One region of the Neobacillus sp. C211 genome, then DNA from elsewhere that is predicted to be linked to it. Evidence: riboswitches for the same ligand, from Rfam matches in the RefSeq annotation. Region 1 holds a riboswitch; the other holds the start of a gene.
The links. A riboswitch is a leader RNA that binds a small molecule or an ion and turns the genes downstream of it on or off. The one in region 1 is predicted to bind cyclic di-GMP.

Region 1 (11,694 bases):
ATCATGACTCCTTTTGATGAAGAAGACATAATCATTTTACCATTACCGATATACATGGCAACATGTGTCGGGCGACTTGCTTTGGTTGGAGCAAAGAACATTAAATCTCCTGGCTGGATATAATTATAGATACGATATCCGTTTCCATAGAACATTTGAGCCGCTGTACGGTTTAGCGTTCTTCCAGCTTTTGCATAGGAATATTTAACAAGTCCTGAACAATCAAAGCCATATTGTGACATTCCGCCCCAACGATAAGGTACTCCTAAATTAGACTTTGCAACCGAAACTGCTTTTGAATTATAATATGCTGCTTCCGCTTTATCACCCATGTTAGCAAACAAAGAGCCGCAAGAAACGATAATGACAAATGCTAGAATGAATTTCTTTAGCATGATTGTTACCTCCTAGTGTGATTTGATAGTTTAAATATACTAGGAAGGTGTAACAGTGACATCACAGCCAAATTACAATTTCATTACAAAGTTATATTGGTATAATTTGTATGCTTGTCTCCTTTGTTTAATAAGAAAATCTAACTAACGGTGCTCTAATGTCACAGATGTTTTAATTATTTATTCAGGTATAAATAATTTAATTTTTGGAATTTTTGTATTATAATGGTAGCGTAAAAAATTTTAAGTGGGTGAATAGTGTGCCGTTGTATCAGATGAAGGAAATTTGGACACCGTTGAAATTTATTAATATTAAATTCTTTAAAAGTGAAAACAGACAATTTTTTGTGAAAATTTGGAATGGTCGCAGAAAGAAAATTAGGTTCCTTTAAGACAGTTGGCATAGCCCCATCTGTTTTTTTTATTAGAAGGGGACCGCAATATAACTAACGGAGTTCTTTAGTTACAATGTGGGAGCCTATTGCGACATTTAGCCCTTCTTTAACTTGTCAAATAAATAAAGCTAATCCACTTAAATAATATTAGGGAGTAGCTTTCTTTCACTATATTTACTATATGATTCAACTCGATTGCGACCTTTTTGTTTTGCCTGATATAGTGCCCTATCTGCTTCACGGATTAAATCCTTTGGATTAGAATTAAAATCTGGAATTATTGTAGCAGCGCCAACACTGACTGTAAGGAATTTACTAACATTAGACCCGACATGAGGAATATGTAACTCTTCAACGGTAGAGCGTATTTTTTCTGCCACAATACAAGCATCATTTATAACTGTTTCCGGCAAAATGATTGCAAACTCTTCACCGCCATAGCGAGCAACTGAATCTGTTCGTCGCTTAATGGTCTTCTCTAAAATACTTGCTACTTGTTTTAAGCATTCGTCACCGCCCATATGACCATATGTATCGTTAAACTCCTTAAAAGAATCAATATCCATCAAGATTAGCGATAGTGGTTTACTTGAGTGTACAGCCTGTCTCCATTCTCGAATCAAAGATTCATCAAAATAACGACGATTAGCAATGCCTGTTAATCCATCTCTATTCGAAAGATCTTCCATCTCTTGATAAGCTTCTATAAGGTGCTGTTCAGCTACCTTTCGTTCAGTAATATCAGTTACCATTCCAATGACATAGGATAATTCATCATTTTTTCCAGGAAATAGAGATGAAGTTACTTTACCCCAAACCAATTGTCCGTCCTTACGATAATAACGCTTTTCTAATTGATAATGGTCGATTTTTCCTTCCAATAATTCATTCAAGAGTCCCAAACTTATAGTAGTATCATCAGGATGACTAATATCACCAAAAGTCATATTTCGTAATTCTTTCTCACTATACCCAAGCATATCTTGTAACTTTGGATTAGCCATAACAGGTCTGCTGTTTTTATCCAAGAGAGTAATACCAATAGGCGATTTCTCATATATAACTTGAAACTGTTCATTAATTCTTTGTAATTCCTTACTTTGAATCCTATCTTTTTCCATAAATAATTTCACTTTGTCAAACTGTTTACCACACCACCAAGCGAGTGTTAGCATTATTGGCAAACCTATAAATTCAATAGTATCAACGTATCCATCTCTAGAAAAATAATAGGTTATATACAAACAATTAGTAATTAGAACAAGAATAAACGCAGTTATGCTTCCTTTATATTTCATTTTCATCACTTATCCTGTAATAAACTCTTTTATCTTTTGACCTGTAGCTTTGCGTCCCAGTCTTTCGAAAGGTTTGCTTTTAACTAATTAACGAATTAAAGAATTAAAGCTCATAGTACAATGGTAATATATGTTTTCTAATAAACAAATAAATATAATTCTAAAAAGTTCGACATTAATTGACAGGAACGTTGATTTAACAATAAAAAAAGCAATGCGCTATCTAAAGCATTGCTTTTATAAATGTTTTTATAGTTGCGGGTACTCCAAATGAGAACGGCTTAATATGAACTGTAGGTATTTTCTATTGAAAACCTACTTAAAAATCAACCCCAAACAACTTAAGCTCCTCCGGATCATGAGCGAGCACAATCATCTCTTCAAACTTCATTCCGACCTTTTCAAGCAGTCTCGATGACCCATCATTGTCCTCAGAGGTAATCGCTACAATCCGCTTCAGACCCAGTTGTTCCCTTCCATAGATAAGCGTCGCTGAAGCTGCCTCAAAACCATAACCTTTAGTTTGAAACCTTGATAAAAAAGCAAAACCAAGATCGACATCCTCTAAAGAATCGCGTTTAATCAATCCGCAAATCCCAATCGGGGTCCTTCCTTCATCTTTTAGCTCCGTCATATAAAGACCAAAGCCCAGCCGGGAGTACATCTCCATCGGTCCCGTTACAATGTAGTTCCTAGCATCCTCTAACGTCCGCACCCCTCGATCACCGATGAACCGTATCCAAGAAGGATCATTCAAAAGCTCGAGAATAAACGCGGCATCATCTTGCGTTAACCAGCGAAGGATCAACCGTTCCGTTTCAATCACTTTCAACTAAATACACCTCATTTTATAGTTATTGATGATAAAATCATAACTAAGTCAAACTATATCATGTATCCTGGAAAGGAAGACGCTATATCAACTACCATATCCAAACACCATCTTAAAGGATGAATAATCACAGAGCAAATTAGAGAGGAGAGCAAAATGACGACTAATTTTATAAAATTAACTGAACCTACCTCAAACATCGTTGAGGTGTTTAATCGTTGGGAAAACGACCCAGCATTAATTCCGTTGACTCGCCCGAACCAAAACCAATCGGAAATGGAACGTCGTGATGAAATGTCCCTGGAGGACTTAACCAAACGCTTGGAAGACCATCATATCTATCTTATCTATCTCAATGACCAGTTAATCGGTGAAATGAACTATGTGGTCGATCCAAACTATCTCTACAAAAAAGAGCCTGGGACCGCTTGGATCGGAATCACTATTGGTGAATCCGAAGGACGAGGCAAAGGGATTGGTTATCTAGCGATTCAATATATGGAGGAACAGATTAAGAAGCAAGGGCTGAAGCGGATTGAATTAGGCGTGTTTGAATTTAACAAACAAGCACAGAAACTCTATCAGAAGCTAGGCTACAAAGAAATTGGCCGGATCGAAAAATTTACATATTGGCAAGGTAAAATGTGGACGGATATTCGAATGGAGAAGTATCTATGACACAGAAAGAGTTGTAGGTCGATTGCTGCTAATAATATGGATGAATACTATTTGTAGGGTAAAAAAACGTATGAATATAGTTTGGTTTCGATAGATATACATAAGCACAGGCACCTAAAACGAAATAGATTGGCATTAAGTGGTATTAAAAGATGAAACGAGGGAGAATCATTATGTATATACCTAAACATTTTAAAATCGATGATGAAGATATTATTTATGAATTTATGGAAAAGTACAGCTTTGCAACTTTGTTTTCTCAGCATAATGGAGAACCGTACGCTACTCATCTTCCGCTGATCGTAAATAAAGATGAACGATCTTTAAATGGTCATTTTGCACGACCGAACGAACAATGGAAAGATGTTGAAAATCAACAAGTTCTTGTGGTTTTCCACGGGCCACACTGTTATATTTCACCTTCTTGGTATGAAACCACTAAGGCAGTGCCTACTTGGAATTACGTATCTATCCATGTATATGGAAAGATGGAGATCATCGAAGATAGTAAGATAATATTCAATTCTTTAAATGATATGGTCATTAAATATGAAAGCCCAGATAGTCCATATAATTTAAAAGAAGTAGAACCGAGTTTTATCGAAGGAATGAGTAAAGGAATTGTACCGTTCAAAATAAAAATTACAAAAATAGAAGCAAAAGCTAAATTAAGTCAAAATCATCCTGAGGAACGACAAGAACTGATTATCAAGCATCTTGAAAGTACTTCCAATCAAAATAATCTACAAGTAGCATCCCTTATGAGGGAAAATATCCAAAAATAAGATTAAATCGATCGTTATCTTGTTGATTGATCTAAGGAGACTGTTAAAAAGCAGTCTCTTTTCTATTTATGTATACGTATGTGAAATTTTGTATTTTATTTATAGAATAAATCTCATGGAAAAAAAGAACTATAAAATTAGCTGCTAAAAATGTATGTCTTAGGAAGCAAACGAGCCTTCCTATGTTATTTCAACCTGTGGCTTATTTGAAACTTCAAGGAAAATCTACGCATGATGACAAAGGAGGAAATACAATGACAAACCGTAATAACAATCGAAATCAGCCCCATACTGGAAGTAATAAGGCAGATACAGAATTTGGAGGCGAGCTGACACAAAGTAAAAAAGCTAGGAAACAAGCGGCAAGAGATAGTAAAAAATAGTTAAGTGAAATGGATAACCATCGTCTAAGGAATGGTTATCCATTTTATTCTGTCTTGATGCTTTTACTTCCTGCGTTATCGACATCCCCCGGCTAATGGAGAATAGGCATGAACACCAATCCCGATCGATGCCTCCGTGTGAATCATCGACAGAGTGTCCACATCGGTCAGTACAGACAGTACGGACAGGAAATTTTTAAAAAATGTACTCGATCTTCGTTTCCTATACCTCACGCGAGGCTGGGACCAATCCTTGGCTTCGAGATAAATTCCAGACTCAGAAAACTCGATACTGCAATTGAATTGTTCGCGTGTATCAATCCTGGATACTGCAAAGGAAATCTCACGATTTCCTCCAAAACAAAAACCACCCTTTGTAAAAGAGCGGTTAAAAAACAGGTCTTATATGTGTGAATGACAAAAATTATCATTTAGCTTAGCACCTTTCGTCACCAGTTACCCCAGTTGTCTTTGTAGGTTAGCTTGTGGAACAACTAGTGAATCAAGATTTTTCGGGGGTTGACAGGCACAACTTACTATTTTTCTTGTGCAATCTCTTTTCGATTAGGTGCAAGAGGCGGTTGTTCGAGCCATTTATTTTGGACCATAATATTAAACCATTTCTTCGTTACCATAAGATTTTTTAGAATCGTCTTCTCATAAGCAGCGACAAGGTCTGTTCGCATGGCAGAGGCTAATCCTGTTCCGTGATAGTTTTGGGCTGCTTGAAACAAGAAACCGATATGATACAACATTAGCTTATCGGTAAAAGGAGAGTCGGTTGAATCCGTTACTTCTGTTTCCCATGACTTCGGAGCAGGTAAATTATCCGTTTGCATAATTTTTGAAAACGTTTTTATTTGTTGGTCCGCAACTTTTTCGGCCTCCTCTAAAAATTTCCTTACTTCTTTTGATTGTGCGACTTGACTGAATGCGATGGAAAGAGTTTTTGCCATAATACTTTTCTTAAGATTGAAAGAAATACTGATGATTTCTGTCGCTGTTAACGTTCGACCCTTTCCGAAAAATCCATCCAAGAAATCGTTGCTGGACACATACTCAGGGTTTTTAGCTGGATAAAATAAAGGGTCTCGCTGAAAATTTCCTTTCTCAAGCAATAACTCAATCGTTTGATGATACATTCTTTTCCCGTCATTATCACACGCGTCGTAAAAATACCGTAAATCCTTTCTTACAGAGACGCCTAATGAAGTGGAATGTCCGAGCAGCCCATGTAATGTCATGATATGTAAATAGTTGAGGCAAAATATATCCGTGAACAACCGCTGTTTCCCTTTATAAAGATCAGATTCAGTAAATCCAATCGGAACTGGAAATCCCTCGTTTTCTAAAAAAGTAACCATTTGTTCCCTTTGTATTCCGAAAGTCTCGATTGCATCCTCAAAAATGGCTTTGATTGCCGCGTCCTCAATAATAGTCAACATATATCGATTGATAATATCCACGGCTGTTCCATTGACATACTCTCCCCATAAAGTCCCTATTTCGGAAGATGTGAGTTTTAGATTATCCTTTTCCATGCTGTCACCTCTAGGATATTATTTACCAATTCAGCAAAAGTATGAAATATTATTGGATTTATACTTACTTCTTTTTGAAACTTAGGGACTTCTTTTTTTATATTTTAAGGATAAATTTCATGCCTCCAAAACAAAAACCGCCCTTCATAAAAAGGCGGTTAAAAAACTAGAACGTGGCTTTAGGGTTTGGCCCAAATTGGTTGTCATCGGCTTGGCTATCCATACACATAAAGACAATTAGGACAATCGCACCGATAAAAGGAATCAGAGCAATTAATATCCACGCGCCGCTTCTGCCGGTATCATGAAGTCTGCGGAAGGTCACAGCTAATCCTGGTAACAGGACAGCCAAGGAATAAAGCCCATATAAAAATGGGTCTGTTCCTAAGACTCGGTCTAACACGGTTAGGACAATCATTGCAATTGCATTGAATAGATAAAACATCCAGTATTCTTTCCGTCGTGCTCGTCCTGAAAAGCCTACATACTGCTTTAATACTTTCAAATACCAATCCATTAATGAGCCCCCTTAGTTGACCATGATATGATTAAAACATATTTACTATTGCTTTATTAGTTTAGTATTCTTTGAGAATCTTAAGAACTAAAAATTCGGACTAAATGTAAAATTGTTAATAAAATCTTTTAAAGCTCTCGAAGTGGGCTTGGTAATAAGGGCTTTGCAAATTGGAAATCATTACGCCTGAATCATTGGCGTGGATGAATTGGTTGTTGCCGAGGTAAATTCCCAAATGAGAAATACCTTTTTTATATGTATTTTCGAAAAAGACAATATCACCCGGTTTTGGCGTATCGACATAATAAGTACGGTCATAGAAGCCTGCAGCTGAAGTACGGCTAATCTCCATCCCTGATTGCTTGGCAGCATAATAAACAAACCCGCTGCAGTCAAAGCCAGCCGGAGTACTGCCGCCCCAGACATAAGGAACACCGATTTGTTTCTTGGCACTCGCGATTATCTTCGGCGCGAAATCAGAGTCAACCGTTGGTTCAGTCTTCGGCCCGGTCACAGTCACAGTCGCAGTCGCAGGAACCTTCAGCTTTTGGCCGACAAAAAGTCGATCAGAGCTTAGTTTATTGAGCGCCATTAATTCCTTGACGGTAAGCTGATAGTGCCCAGCGATTCCCCCAAGCGTATTCCCGCTTTTAACGATATAATCCGTCACTTCCGTCTGTACAACAGGTAGTGAAGTAGCCGGTGTTTTCGGCGGTGTGGTCGTCACGGGCGGCTTCGATGTGGCAGGTTTCACAGGAGCTACTGGAGCCTTCTGGGCTGGAACCTTAATCTTTTGGCCAACATAAATCATGTCGGATTTTAGGCTGTTAAGTGACTTCAAATTGCTCACCGTTGTTTTATGGTTCCCAGCAATCTTGCCAAGATAGTCGCCTCTTTTTACGGTATAGACACTGGTCGCTGTTGTAGTTGTCTGCGGTTTGGCTGCAACTGTTTTCGGCTTTACCGTTTGCGTAGTTGGGTTCGTAGCTGGTTTTACTGTGGTAGCTGTCTGTTTAGGGGCTGCCACCGTGAGCCTTTGCCCGATATGAATAATCGTCGTATCAAGCTTGTTCCACAGCTTTAGTTCACCAACAGTCACGTGAAAACGGTTGGCAATCTTAATTAAGGCATCACCTTTTACAACGGTGTAAGTGGCTGGCTGTGAAGCTTGAGCCTGTTTGCTAGCTACTGTAATCTTGAGCATTTGATTGACGGAGATAAAATCCGATTTCAATCCGTTTGCTGATTTTATATCTTTGACACTCGTATGGTATTTTTGAGCGATTTTCGATAAGCTATCGCCTTTTTGGACCTTGTATGTATCGGCCAGGGCAGTTCCTGCAAAAACGGTCGAAAGCAGGGCAGCTGTCGATAAGGCGCGAACAATGGTTTTCTTCATCTAGCAAATCACCTCTTTTTCTACACATTTTTTTAATTTTACCATAGTTTGCTAGTGTTTCGGTGAAAAAATTGTAAATCTTTCCTGATTTGATAGCGAAAAAGGCGATATTAGCGGAATTATCAATCAATTTAGCGAATTTAATAGAAAATCACCGCGATACTAGCGCCAGAATGGAAGTAACCTCCCAGTAATATACTCCTAAACCTATACCCCCTTTTCAGCTGACATCATTCCAAAGACCTAAAAACAATCTTTTACAAATTTCACTTAATTTCAACATAATCCTACTAAAAGGACATATACATCTTGCAATGGTTCTAGTAAAATAAGGAATTATAATAAACATAAGGAGGACGAGAGGTGGAGTTGAAGAAGGGGACTAATAGAGTCAATGTTGATAATTTCTCAGAGATCGTGAGAAAGGCATACGAAACGGGAAAAAGTGAGAATGGAATCACCCCAGAAAAACTAATTGCAGACTTAACAGCAGACCTGAAAAAGTTGATGGTCGGCTAATCACATATATAAACAAAGGGCTGTCGAAACAAAACTCGACAGCCTTTTGTTAGTTGAAGAATACGATAAAAAATCCTAGTTTCTTCTATTATATAGTGTATTAATATTGGTAACGTTTGCATCTGGTAAACAATAAACTAAATTCCACTTTAATAGGGTTGGCCTGTTTTTAAATAGCTTTGATCTTGCGATCACCTGAATAAAAAGCGATTCATTATTCTGATTCGTTCTTGCTGTTAGTTAAAAATTTCAGTATGTACTCACTCCACAATTGGTCGCCTTTTACATTTGGGGCACTCATGTCAGGTTGGAGATAGTCTTTCATTGCTACAGTATTTGAATCAGGCCATGCTGTCCAATGGTCGAGATAGGTAAGTTGCTTTTCCTGTGCATACTTCTTTAACTCGGCTACCTGGTGTGGGTAGATTTCTGCTTGATAAAGCGGGAAGGATGGCTGCAGGATAAAGGCTGTTTCAGGTTTGTCCGCTTGAATGTCATCAATAATCTCAGATGTATTTTGTAAGGTATCTTTAATTAGTACTTCCCCATTATTCTTTTGAATAAACGGCTCAAATATAATTAAATCTGCATTCACTGCCGCAATTTCCGCTTGTTTCTTCTGATAAAGAAATTGAGTGGATGTTAAGTTAAAGGTTTTGAGCTCTACTTTGATATGCTGCTCGCCAAATGTTTTGATTAGCTTCTCCTTAATGAGTGGAAAAGAACCAGCCGTCTCAGAACCAATCGCAGGAGAACCAGCAAAGAGAATTGTAAACGGCTTGTCCTCTTTTAAGGATTGCTTAAATTGATCTACGGCGTTGGCAGGCCAATTACTAGTGAGATTGAGTAATTCCTGTTCTTCAGGGTTCTGATCATCTATCTTGGATGTGGATGACTGATGAAATGGTTTGCTTTTTGCCGTTGCTTGGCGTTCTTGGTCCCAATGGGATTGACCTAAATAGAGCGTAATAAGGAATCCGACGGCTAATAATGCCGTTAAAAATTTCAGCATAACGATAGATACCCCCAAAAATAGATTGCATAACAATTATAGCAGAAGGGAATCGAAAATTTTCTCCATTTCGATTTTAATCTACAAATATTTACAAGGAAGTATTCATATTAGTTTAGCTAGTTAACAAAAAAGAAATTACTGCCAAATAGTCATTTGCTCTTCAAATTTCTGTAAAAAGGGTGTTTAATAGATAGAGTAATAATTAATTAGACAAAAAAACCAAAAAGATGACAATTTATGATATAATTAACAACGTTTTGTATCGTAATATTTAGGAGGCCCAAATGGAAGAGACAATTAGTTTAAAAGAACTGCTTGAAACATTAAAAAAACGATTGCTATTAATCGTGTCGATAACCTTAGTTGCTGCAATTGTTAGTGGAGTGGTAAGTTACTTTTTCTTAACCCCGATTTATCAAGCTTCTACACAAATTCTTGTGAACCAAAAGAAAGATGAACAATCTTTATACAACTCGAATCAAGTACAAACAAACCTTCAATTAATTAACACCTATAATGTAATCATTACAAGTCCGGCAATATTAGATAAGGTTTCAGAAGAACTTGATTTAAACCTGACGGCTGCACAATTAAAAGGAAAGATAACAGTGGGCAGTGAAAAGGATTCGCAAGTTGTCAACTTGTCGGTTCAGGATCCCAATGCAGATGTAGCCGCACAAATTGCTAACAAAACGGCGGAAGTATTCAAAAAAGAAATAAAGAATATCATGAATGTTGATAATGTAAGCATCTTAGCTAAAGCAGATATTACTGAAAACCCTAATCCAATTAAACCAAGACCATTATTAAATGTCGCAATTGCGATCGTTGTTGGGTTAATGGCTGGTGTCGGACTTTCATTCTTACTTGAGTACTTTAATAACACGATTAAAAACGAACAAGATGTTGAAAAAATCTTAGAACTTCCAATCTTAGGCGTGATTGCAACGATTGATGATCAAAAGATGGAAGAAGCGGCAGCACGTCGTGGAACTAAAAAATCAACAGTAAGAGGTGAGACACTTGGCTCTTAAAAAGAAAAAACTTACCAGTAAAGATGCAAGTCGTAAGCTTGTGACGGCGATCGATCCGAAGTCACCAATTTCGGAGCAATACCGGACGATTCGGACAAATATCCAGTATTCCTCGATTGATCAAGAAATAAGATCAATCATGGTTACTTCTTCAGGACCTGCTGAAGGGAAGTCAACGACTGCTGCCAATCTTGCGGTTACATTTGCACAGTTGGGTAAGAAAGTTTTACTTGTTGATGCCGACCTTCGTAAACCAACAGTTCACCATACTTTTGGTGTGAATAACTTGTTTGGCTTTACGACTGTATTAACAAAGCAAAGGGCACTTGAAAAAACGGTGCTTGAAACAGGAGAGCAGGATTTATATATCCTGACGAGTGGACCGATTCCGCCTAATCCTGCTGAGTTATTAAGCTCAAAATCAATGGAACAATTTATTGAGGATGCAAAGGCTGAATTCGAATATATTATTTTCGATACCCCACCATTATTAGCGGTAGCTGACCCGCAGATCCTTGCCAATCAGTGTGACGGTTCAATTTTGGTTGTGTATAGTGAAAAAACAGAAATCGATCAAGCAAAAAAGGGAAAAGAATTGCTTGAAAATGCCCAAAGCAAGCTACTTGGTGTGGTTTTAAATCATAAAGAAGTTCAAAATAGTGATTATTATTATTATTATGGATCCAAGTGACAAGTTTCGACAAATTCCTCCCACTCTAAGTGATACTATTAAAAAAGTTGTTGAAAAATAACAGTTTATTGGAAAAGGTGTGTGACCAATGATTGATGTACATTGTCATATCTTACCTAGTATTGATGACGGGGCAAGGGATTTGTCGGAAAGTATTGAAATGGCAAAGAAGGCTGTCGAACAAGGGATTCATACGATTGTTGCTACACCAC
Region 2 (11,694 bases), on a different contig from region 1:
CACCCATGCAATGATAAACTGAATCCAGAATACAGAAGTTCTTCTGTTATTAGCCACACGTCCAAGGATCATTTCAAATAATCCGATTATCCATAGACCTACAACCGCTTTTAAAATATACCACACGTCAATTCTGTAAACCGAAAACAGAAGTCCTACACCTGTTGCTATTATAACTAAGTATAATACTCGTAAGATCATTTGTAGAATTTTAAATCCTTTTGCTTTTCCACTTTTATGTAAGGAAATTGCAACGAAAAATAAAATTAAAGCTAAAACCCATGCAGTGATATGACCGTGAATCAATACAGTACCTCCTAATGAATGAAATTCATTTATTTCGACCTTATCATACCATAAAACATTAATAAAAACGAAAAAAGTAAATCAATCTAGTAACAAACATGGATATGTTACCCTACTATTTTGAGGTGTTTAAAGAGTGCCTATTGCTTAATGGTATTTTTCAGTGTTCCAATCTTTTCAATGGTGACTTCCATCTGATCGCCAGGGGATAGAAATTTAGGAGGCTTAAACCCTTTTCCTACTCCAGCAGGTGTTCCGGTCGCTATAATATCTCCTGGTTCAAGTGTCATTCCGGCTGAAAGAACGGAGATAACCTCCTCAATTGGAAAAATAAAATTCTTTGTATTTGAATTCTGTCTTACTTCCCCATTTACTCTTGTTTCTATATGTAAATGGTTTGGATTTTCAATCACACTTTTATGGACAATCCATGGTCCCATCGGACAGGTAGTATCTAAGCTTTTACCAATGAAAAATTGCTTGTGTCTTGATTGTAAGTCTCGTGCGGTCACATCATTCAGAATGGTATAACCAAAAACGTAGTCGAGGGCCTCCTCTTTTTTTATCGCCCTTCCCTTTTTACCGATGACGACAGCTAGCTCCCCTTCATAATCAAGTTGATTTGTTACATCTTGATGGTTTAGGACTGTTTCATTCGGTCCAATAACCGTTGTAGGGGCTTTCGTAAAGACCATTGCATGTTCCGGGATATCTGCTTCACTTCCCATTTCAATCGCATGTTCTGCATAATTTTTTCCCACACAGAAAATATTCTTGTTTGGTCTTGGAATAGGAGCTAGCAAGGTGGCTTCATCCAAGGAGACATATAAAGAATCAGCATGCCCACCACTAATTACCCAATCGTGCAAAACTTGGACTTGTTCGATAAAACTTTCTCCTAAATCGATACATTCCTGCATTGAAGAAGGAAAACTTCTCTTCCCTGTCCTTGCTTCTTCAGCAGAATTTAATAAAAGTACTTTTGATTCATCTTGGTCTACTAAACCAACAAATGTTTCTTGATTACGTTCTACTGTTACAAATTTCATGTTTTCACCTCAATTTATAGTAATCACACTTACCATATTAAAAGAAACAGATGAACCGAACAAATAAAAAGAATTAAAAAAGGCTGAACCCTAATTAAATGGAATCAGCCTTAACTATTTTTAAAAGTTTCAATAAATTGGATGATTGCTGGTCCTAATTTTCTGCTTCCTTTTCCCCGGGCATTCTCTTTTTACATCGTTCATTGATAAGTAATGCTGCACTCGATCCTGAACCTTATTTTCTGATAAAAACAACACCTTAAAGATAGACCAGAATAATATAATCTCCGTTAATAAGAAAAAAATCAGGAGCAGTCCAATCATTGCCGCCACTCCTCATTTTCTATAAACACGGACGACGGAATTTGAATTCCAGATGCCTCTAGACGATCATAAAATTTAGGGCGGACACCGGTAGGTACAAGCCTTCCGATTATTTTCCCTTCTGAGTTAAGTCCTTCTTGTTTAAAAGAGAAGATATCTTGGAGAACGATAATTTCTCCTTCAATCCCTTGTACCTCAGTTATATTGACAATTTTTCTTGTTCCGTCTTTTAAACGTGTTTGCTGTATAATCACATCAATTGCCCCGGCAATTTGCTCACGTAGTGCTTTTATCGGAAAATCTACACCAGATATAAGAACCATTGTTTCCAACCGAGCAATCATATCTCTTGGGCTGTTTGAGTGCCCTGTAGCCAATGAACCATAATGTCCCGTATTCATTGCCTGCAGCATTTCAAGCGCTTTTCCTCCACGTACTTCCCCGATAATAACGCGGTCTGATCTCATCCGTAGTGAGTTCCTGACAAGATCCCTAATGGAGATGGCTCCTATACCTTTTATATTGGGCGGACGTGACTCTAGGGATATCACATGCTCTTGTCCTAATTGAAGCTCGGCTACATCCTCAATAGTTACGATTTTTTCATCATCTGGGATAAAATTTGACAAAACATTGAGTGTGGTTGTTTTGCCAGATCCTGTTCCTCCGCTGACAAACATATTTAACCGTGCTTTCACACAAGCATCTAGAAAGATAGCCATTTCCTCTGTGACTGTTCCTAAGTTAATCAAATCTTCAATCTGGTAGGGATCCTTTGAAAATTTCCTGATTGTTATAGTTGGTCCATTTAATGCCAAGGGGGGAATGATTGCATTAACACGCGATCCATCCGGAAGCCTGGCATCTACCATTGGAGAACTTTCATCTATTCTCCGTCCCAGTGGGGCAACGATTTTATCTATTACACTCATGACATGTTCATTGTCTCGGAATTGAACTGGCGTTAACACCAACTTCCCTTTTCGTTCACAGTAAACTTGGTTGGGTCCATTCACCATTAGCTCTGAAACATCTTCATCTAAAAGGAGGGAATTAATTGGTCCGAAACCAGTTAGGTCGTTGATTAGCTCATCATCTACTTTTTTCCGATCAATTTGCCCGCGTAATTCTTCATCTTCTTTTATTATTTCGACTGTCATTCCGTCAAACTTTGGAATGATTTCCTCAATTTCTTGCTCTTTTAACTCTTGCAAAATTTTCTTATGAAGAACATTCTTTAATTCCTGATGTTTGTTAGCTTTTTTCGCCTTTTCATTTTCCTCGTCCATTAAAGGTGTCTTCAACAATTTTCACCTCCGTGAAATAGAAATAGCCCCACCTTTACCAAAGGGGGGATAGAATTCATAGAACAACCATATATACATAGAAAACCTATGCAGACATAGAATATCTATTTTGAAACACCCTGATCTTTCGGTAACTGGCTGGCTTAGTGCAAATGCACCTTAGCCCCTGTAGCTTTGCGTCACTGATTTTCATCAGCTTTGCCTTTATCGAGACTCAGTGTTTATTTTTCCGACTGATCTCTTAATCACATAATAGAACGTTTTACCCTTATCGGATATCCTGCTATTTTATCATTTTGCATTGTGAATCATAGGTTAATTGAACTATTTTTTATTCATACCCCTAAAAACAAATAAATAAAAGTGTAAATAAACTTAAATGACCTCGGTTTCCAATATATTTGGGCGAATCAATCACATTACCTGTGCCCATACATAGGATGTAGAAGATACTATGAAAAAAGGGTGTTGAAAATGCCAGCGATTGTTGGAGTTGCACAGGTCATTACACTTGGCAGCAGTTCTGTTTTCCATATTGGAGATGTTTATAAAATTATGCCATTTTCCAATGCAAAAACCTTTTCCGGTGCTGGTTCCTTTAACACAGGGGATAGCTTACGGCTCCATAATAATGTTAGTTCCACGAATACCAATGATCCTGATGTATATGATCAAGGAATTGCACTTAATGCTTAATGAATGGGTGATTTTCAAATGAATTTCTATATCCAGCAGTCCATTCAGATTAATTTTATTAAAATTGGCGGGATTACCAATTCCTCCGTCCTACAAATAGGCAGTGCGGGGATTATCAAACCTACATCTCATTTATATAATACCGGTGGATTTACACAACCCGCACCAAAAACTTCAGGCTCTTTATTAGGGACACCAGCCGTACCATTACAAGCTGCTGTAAGAGAACAAGATAGGTAAGCTCCCTATCATATAGAAATCGATAAACTTATTGGCGAAATAATTGTGAGGTGATTACATGTATCAGGATTATTCCCAATATCTTCAATGGCTACAGATGTGTATTCAAGCACAGGAGCAGCGAATTCTAACTTTAGAGAACGCTCTCCAAAAAATGAAAGAAGATATCAAACAATTAAATGAAAAAAAAGCCATCCATGTTGATAAAATTGAATATAAATTTGATCAATTGAAAGTTGAGACTCTTGAAGGAACATTAAACATAGGTCTAAACCCATCGGAATTATCAGGAATCGAGGACTTCGCAGTACAAAATCAATCCTTAACCACACCAATATCACCCAAGGATCAAATGCAAAGATCAATGAAAATCGAGGAAGCTATTTACAGATATTTAGAAACAGATTTACCTCAATTAGTTGAAAATGCCCAAAGGGAATTAACCGTTCAACCGAATGATGAATATTTATCGTTCATAAAACAAGACATCATTAAACAGCTTCCTATCAGGATTGAACAACATATAAACGCCCATTCCTCTGGCAGCCGCTCTTTTGAAAATGCGCCTTCGGACGATTTAGTTATTGAAGCATTAAAAAAGGAAATTCAAAATGGGGTATTTGTTTTTTTCAGCAATTTACCTGAAAATATGAAAGGGATGAAAACAGAATGAACTTCGAGGTTTATAACCGAGAACTCTTTGTCCAAAACATAAAAATCACTGGGGTAGCAAGCTCCTCGTTAGTAATGGTGGGAGATACGGAAACGATCCAATTGGCCTCAACCTTTGATACCCCTGCAGAATCGCTAATCATAGGTCCGTTTGTTCCCCTATCACCGGAGTGACCATCATGTTGCAGAGAACCTCTTGTGTAGACACTATAAATATTAGGATTGCCTCATTTTCCTCTACGGTACAGCTAGGGGATTCCTGTATCATTAATGGACTTTCAAGAGCAATCGCTGTCCAAAGGGAAGCTGAAGTATTTTATGGAAATGAGGGGAATTTATCCTCTTATCGAGTCTTTTCCGAACCTATTCCTTTTCTACCTATCAATGAACCTTTTTCATACTCCCGTCAAAATCCAAACCCACTAATTAAGGTAAGTAAAATTGATATTATCGGGATATCATCAGCTTCCCTTTTACACGTTGGGAACAGCCGCCATGTTTCTATGGAGGCTAGAATTAAGCATATTCGACAGTTACTTCCTATTCAAAGAAAAGAAGAAGAAGTAGTAGAAGAACAGGGACAAAGATAAAAGCATAAGTTACTTTAAGAGAAAATGCCGGGAATATACTAAAAAGGATGTTTGTCATGCCAGCGATTATTGGTCCTGTCCAAATCCTTCACGTAAGTGGAGGTATAGTGCAATTTGGAGATACCGTGTATATCTCTCCAAAGAGCACCTCAAAGACAAATGCTGGTTCAGGTGCATTTAATACTGGTGGATTTATCATATCGAATTCCGGATTAAGTGGAACCAATGTTCTTGATACCAAGTTAATTGACCAGCCAATTGTCGGGAATAATTAAAAAATGACATGAACCATCCTAAATGGTCTATGTCATTTTTTGTTCGTTTAATCCTTTTCAACCTTCAAAATATGAGCTCCATCAAAGAAAAACAAGTACTTTTCTGTAACCTTTCTTTTCCATATTTGTTCAATTGCTCTTGTATATAAGTTAATTTGCATCTTGTAACGGTCTTCAAGTATGGACTTTGCTTGGTCAAACCCACCTTTATACCTGTCGGAAATTTGATCCGTTTTATAATCGACCAAAATAAGACCGTTTTCTTCCTCAAAGACACAGTCAATGATCCCTTGCACAAAAACAGATTCTTCTTCATCCTTCCAAGTGGGGTACACATCACGAGCAGGCATGGAAAGGGTAAAGGGAACCTCTCTGTTGATTGCTTTTGCGTTAAAATATCTAATCCCTAAATCTGAATGAAAGAATTGAACAATTAAATTTTTATCAATGACCTCTGCTTGGTCAGAGGTTAACAATTCGTTGTTTACCATCCATGTTAACTGTTCCTGGAGAGATTCTTGACTAACTGAATTGGTTAAATCTACGTGCTGCATAACCATATGCATGGCAGATCCCCGTTCAGCTGGACTTAATTGCTTTTCCTGCATAAATTTCGGGCGTTTAACTATCGACTTTTTATAGCGATTCACAAGGTCCGTCCCACTTTGTTCATCTGCCATTTCTCTTTGGCGTTTCATTTCAGAAACGGATTGCTTGGAGCGATGGGCTGCGGCACTTGGGAAGGAATATTCCCAGTCTAAGCGCGACTTAATTTCTTTAACAAATGGCGACGTGGCTGGGACATGTTCCCCTTTTTGGACCATTTCAAGAAATTGGTCTTCATTCATTCCGATTTCTAATTCCGTCTTCTTGATTTCTTCCGCACTTATTAGTGAAATTTTCCATGAAGAAGGATGACATGTAATTTCCTCAGGAACAAGGGCATTTCCCGTACCACTAAGCCTTAGTTCATTGGCGTCCTGATGGCGAACAAGCGCTGGTCCAATCCAGTCAATATAGCTTGAAACCGCTGCCCGCTCATAATCCTTTAACAACCATTCTGTATGGGAGGAAACTTCATTCCATTGGTCGATTTTTTTTTGAGCATCTTTAAGCGTAGCCGTTAAATAAAGTTTTTCTTTCGCCCTTGTCATCGCCACATATAACACGCGCATTTCTTCCGCAAGCATCTCCATTTTCTTTTTTCGCTTAAAAGCAATTTGCGGTAAGGATGGGTAAGAAATCCTTTTTTCCGCATTTACATACTTAGATGCAAATCCGTATTCTTTATCGAGCATATATGGTTTCCGAACATCAGCCATATTAAAAGTCCGTGCCATTCCCGCCATGAATACAACGGGAAATTCAAGTCCTTTACTACTATGGATGGTCATTATCCGAACAACGTCTTCTTGCTCACCAAGTGCCCTTGCTGCACCAAGATCGTCCCCTCTTTCAATCATTCTCTCGATAAAACGAAGAAACCTGAACAATCCACGGAACGATGTTTGTTCGTATTGTCTAGCTCTGTCATATAATGCCCGTAAATTAGCTTGGCGCTGTTTTCCCCCTGGTAAACCGCCGACAAAGTCATAAAACTGGGTATCACGGTAGAGCTGCCAAATTAACTCCGACAACGAACCCTGTCTTGCCACCCCGCGCCACTCTGTTAGAAAGTCATAAAAGCGGCGCAGCTTTTCGTAAAATTCGGCCGTATTTTTGGCTTCTTTACTCTTGCAAAAAGCGGTAACAGCCTCCCAAAAAGAGCCTCGCTTCTGATGAATGCGGATGATTGATAGTTCTTCTTCGTTCAACCCAACGATGGGTGAGCGTAAAACAGCTGCAAGCGGTATGTCTTGGAAGGGATTATCAATAACTCGTAGTAATGAAATCATAATTGCCACTTCGGTTGCATTAAAATACCCTGTTGAAAGATTAGCATAAATAGGAATCCCTTGTTGCTTAAACTCTTCGATAATTTGCGGAGCCCAAGTCATTGAACGGAGCAGGATGACTGTATCCCGATACATAAACGGCCGATTGGATTTGGTTTTTGTAGTATATACCGGTGCTCCACTTGCTACTAGCTCTTTTATTTTAGAAGCAATTATCCTCGCTTCGAGTTGGGATTGTTCAAGACCGATAGCATCAAATTCTTCTAGTTCTGACACCTCTGTCTCGCCTTCCGTTACAGGCGACCCATTATCCTGGGCATTTTGATCAATAAGCAAAAGTTCTACCGGATAGGGCTCATCGTCTGGATACGGTGCGCCAGCACGCAACTCTGCCGCCTCATCGTATTCGATTTCACCAACTTTAATCCCCATAATTTGTTTAAATAAATAATTGGTTGCATCGAGCACTTCTTTTCGGCTTCGGAAATTTCTTGCTAGATCAATACGTAGTCCCGTAGAATCTCCGTCGGCTTTAAAGCGATTATACTTGCCTAAGAAAAGGTTCGGCTCAGCCAAACGAAAGCGATAAATCGACTGCTTAACATCTCCGACCATAAACATATTACCATTCAACTCATCCTTTTTAGTTACAAGCTTTAGGATGGTTTCCTGGACCATATTAGTGTCTTGATATTCATCGCAATAGACCTCTTTAAAATGCCTTTGGTAAGCGAGTGCCGCCTCGGATGGAAGAAATTCTCCCTCTGCTGAGATTTCCTTTGTCAAAATTGCAAGGCAGTAATGCTCTAAATCTGCATAGTCTACAAGCCCTTTTTCTCTTTTTACCTTTTCAAACCGCAGAGAAAATTCTTTGACAATATGAACTAGGGTTTCTATTAACGGCCGCATCTCATCCATATCACGTAAAAAGCTTTCAGGCTTTCGCGTAAATAGCTCTTCTTTGATATCTTGGATTTTTTTCTTCGCTTTTTCTCGAAGTTTTTGGGCCTTCTCTGTCAGCTCTTTATCATAGTGGTCACCTTTCACTTGCTTTGCCCGTGAAAAAGACCAGGTCTGCATTGCTTGATATAGAGTTTCCCATGAGTCCTGCTTGGCAAGGAGAAGAGTATCAATTATCTTTAAATCATCTAAAAAGTTTTCAGCTCTCGGTGCCGGTCCGCCAGGGAGCTTTGTTACTTCTAATCCCCGCTTAATCATTTCTCTGGAAGCTTCTAGTTGCAACTCAATATCAAAAAGAAGTGCCTGAATAAAGGAGAGTTCGGCTAGATTATTAATAGCTGAAACATCATACATACGAATGATTGACTTTAAATATTGGTCCGGTAAGGGATTGGAGCGAGCAAAATCGTATATCGACCGTACAATATCCATTAATGCAGCATCACTTCGATCACTTGTGAATGAATCGACCAAGTTGAAGAATGCCTCATTATCTTTTTTCCCGTATTCTTCTTCAAACAACTCGTCCATCACTTCATCTCGGATTAATTGTGCTTCTGTTTCATCGGCAATTCGAAATCCAGGATCGACATCGATTAAGTAATAATACTTTCGAATCACTTCCATACAAAAGGAATGAAGTGTTGAAATCGATGCTTTATTTAATAAGCTCAGTTGCTTTCTTAAATGGCGCGACCACGGGTCTTCATCAATGGCTTTTTCTAATGCTTCCCCAATCCGATGGCGCATTTCTGCAGCAGATGCATTCGTAAAGGTCACCACCAATAATTCATCGACATTCATCGGGTCTTCTTTTGACAGGATTTTTTGGATCATTCTTTCCACTAGGACAGCCGTTTTTCCCGAACCTGCTGCTGCTGCGACTAGGATGTCTCGATCCTTTGACATAATTGCTTTCCATTGGTCGTCTGTCCATGTCACGTCTTCTGGTTTAGGGGGTATGACGAAATTTCTCAAGATTGACGTACCTCCTTCCTAATTAGTTCTAAAACATCTTCCTTCGAGTGTGGTGTGAGAACCCGGAATTGATTCGTTTCAATTGATTCATCAAATTGACATACTGATTTATAAGAACAAAATGTACAAGGTGTTTTGTCCTTTAATTTATAAGGAGCAATGTTTATTTGACCATCAATAATGGCGTTACCTGTTTTCTGATATAAATTCCGGACATACGTTTTCAAATCGTCAAATTCCGATAAACTGGCAACCTTGGATTTTTTGGATAAATTTCCATCTTTTTTTATTCCTGCGGCAATAATATGCGAATCACCAGATTCAAGTGTTTGATCCATAAGCCGGATCACATTTTGATCGCTTAACATTAATCCATTCATCTTAAACTTTTTCATCATTTCCTTTTCAATTTCATCAATCGTTAGCATTTTAGTTGTATTAATGAATGGATTATGGACGTGAAAATAGAGGACACCCGCAGGACTTGCTTTCATCTCAACCAATTCATTCGAATGGGTCATGACAATATCCAGGTAGGTTAACATTTGCAGGGCAAGTCCATAATATACTTCGCTAAAATTGACATCCTTTTCACTTGATTTATAATCAATCACTCGTAAAAAGACGCTGTCGTCTTCCGCTTTTGCCTGATCGACTCTGTCAATTCTTCCGGCCAATTCCATTCTCTTTCCATTTTTCAGTGAAAATGTTAGTGGCGGCAGTTTTCCATTGGGTCCAAAGCCTAATTCCAAACCAATCGGTGAGAATCCACTTACCTTTGCATGCTCACTTAATACGACAGAAGCACGTGTAATAATTTGCTCCAATTTCCGTTTAATATAATGATGGCGCTCTGAGCTTAACAATATTTCGTTTTGCAGTTTAGGGGCTAGTGACTTGACCGCTTCCTTAGAAAGGGTTTCACATTGTTTCCTCGATAGCTCGGCCCAAGAAAGGTTTTGTTCATTAACAATATCTGCAATCTGCTTTAATGCCGCATGAAACAGCTCCCCAATATCCGGAGCCTCCAAACGAAAAACTTGCCGGTCACGAAGCTTTAGTCCATGCTGAGCGAAATGAGAAAATGCGCAGGAGTTATATAATTCCATTCTAGAAACACTGGCTTGAATGGCCTCACCATATAATTCATCCGCTGAGTCTTTAGAGAGCTGTACGGCTGAATTTGTATAAAAAAGGCTTGAAAACACTTTTTGAGCTTTGGCCTTTCCCGAACTTCCAAGGTAATAGTTATATACATCCCACCATAAATTTGAAATGGGGTACCCTCGCATTTTCCATTGAAGCTGCGCATTAAGGAAAGATAACGTCGTTGTAAAATTTGAAATAAAGCCTAGTTGACTGGGCTCCGAAACTTGTGATGGGTCTGTCACATAAAATAGCTCATTAGCATTAGGAAACATATCTTTTATTCTCTTAATATACGAAGAAGGAATTAACGCTTTTCCTTCATCATTCGCAAGTGGATAACTAACATAAAGGGCTTCTGATGGTGCTGTAAAAGCTTTATAAGCAAGAAAATTTTCATCCAGCAAACGTGTCCGGCTGCTTGGTGCGATTTTAACACCTGTTGCTAGGAGCATTTCCCTGTCTTCATCAGAGAGGATTCCTTCATCAGATATTTTTGCAGGCAAAATTCCTTCATTAACACCAACTACGAATTCTACTTTGATTTCATTTAGCCTTGATTTTTCTAAATCCCCAATCAGTACCTGATCAAGTGCCGGCGGAATAAGTGAAAAATGTAAGGATTCAAATCCTGACTCTAAAACAGCAGCAAACGCCTTTAAAGTGACTTGCTCTTCCCCTAGAATTTCAACGTATTGGTCCAGGAGATCAATCACGGCATTCCATACTTGTTCATGCTCCCGCATTTTTACAAGATTACCTTTTTCTTCGGCAGCTGCTTTCCATTTTTCAAGCTTTGTTGGGACATCCAATTCCTCTAGCAGCAAATAGATGGCTTCACAAAATTTTCGGCCTGAATCCGCTTTTTTCAAACGTCTTGATAACCGTAAAATGGGTGCAGTTACCATAAGCTTTAATTCATTTAACTCTTGTTCCATTTCTTTTTCAAGGTCTGTTTGCGAGTTTACCTCTAATTCCAGCCCTCGAATACGTCGATAGCTCCAACGCTCTTTTTTCGTCCATTTACTTCCGTTAATTCCGTAAGCTAAACAATAATTCTCTAGTTTATCCATTTTCTCACGCATTTTTGCTGACTTTTCTTGCAGGGGATATAGCAATTCTGTCTTGATCATTCTGAACACCGGCTCATAGCGCCAGTAGGAATTAATGACTTCAAGGCTTGAGCGAATGAATTCGATCAATGGATGGTTCAGCATCGTTCTTTTTTGGTCAATAAAATAGGGAATCTGATAATC

Region 2: it holds a riboswitch for cyclic di-GMP, as region 1 does, so the genes downstream of both, ACSU6B_RS01475 (CpaF family protein) here and ACSU6B_RS17670 (GGDEF domain-containing protein) in region 1, are expected to answer to the same signal.

The regions. Positions count from the first base shown of each region.
Region 1 covers NZ_JBPXRO010000018.1:93,760-105,453, reverse strand. The annotation lists gene ACSU6B_RS17675 (C40 family peptidase) at 1-395, opposite strand, end outside; gene ACSU6B_RS17670 (GGDEF domain-containing protein) at 928-2,088, opposite strand; cyclic di-GMP riboswitch class I at 2,105-2,176, opposite strand; gene ACSU6B_RS17665 (GNAT family N-acetyltransferase) at 2,408-2,920, opposite strand; gene ACSU6B_RS17660 (GNAT family N-acetyltransferase) at 3,077-3,598, shown strand; gene ACSU6B_RS17655 (FMN-binding negative transcriptional regulator) at 3,772-4,383, shown strand; gene ACSU6B_RS17650 (hypothetical protein) at 4,638-4,766, shown strand; gene ACSU6B_RS17645 (DUF3231 family protein) at 5,303-6,307, opposite strand; gene ACSU6B_RS17640 (DUF805 domain-containing protein) at 6,474-6,824, opposite strand; gene ACSU6B_RS17635 (C40 family peptidase) at 6,940-8,223, opposite strand; gene ACSU6B_RS17630 (hypothetical protein) at 8,587-8,742, shown strand; gene ACSU6B_RS17625 (SGNH/GDSL hydrolase family protein) at 8,957-9,754, opposite strand; gene ACSU6B_RS17620 (YveK family protein) at 10,042-10,791, shown strand; gene ACSU6B_RS17615 (CpsD/CapB family tyrosine-protein kinase) at 10,781-11,482, shown strand; gene ACSU6B_RS17610 (tyrosine-protein phosphatase) at 11,571-11,694, shown strand, end outside.
Region 2 covers NZ_CM122574.1:280,443-292,136, forward strand. The annotation lists gene ACSU6B_RS01460 (YisL family protein) at 1-306, opposite strand, end outside; gene ACSU6B_RS01465 (fumarylacetoacetate hydrolase family protein) at 447-1,355, opposite strand; gene ACSU6B_RS01470 (hypothetical protein) at 1,485-1,679, opposite strand; gene ACSU6B_RS01475 (CpaF family protein) at 1,676-2,986, opposite strand; cyclic di-GMP riboswitch class I at 3,113-3,199, opposite strand; gene ACSU6B_RS01480 (spore germination protein) at 3,461-3,682, shown strand; gene ACSU6B_RS01485 (spore germination protein GerPB) at 3,701-3,922, shown strand; gene gerPC (spore germination protein GerPC) at 3,981-4,595, shown strand; gene ACSU6B_RS01495 (spore gernimation protein GerPD) at 4,592-4,768, shown strand; gene ACSU6B_RS01500 (spore germination protein GerPE) at 4,774-5,184, shown strand; gene ACSU6B_RS01505 (spore germination protein) at 5,241-5,459, shown strand; gene addA (helicase-exonuclease AddAB subunit AddA) at 5,507-9,292, opposite strand; gene addB (helicase-exonuclease AddAB subunit AddB) at 9,289-11,694, opposite strand, start outside.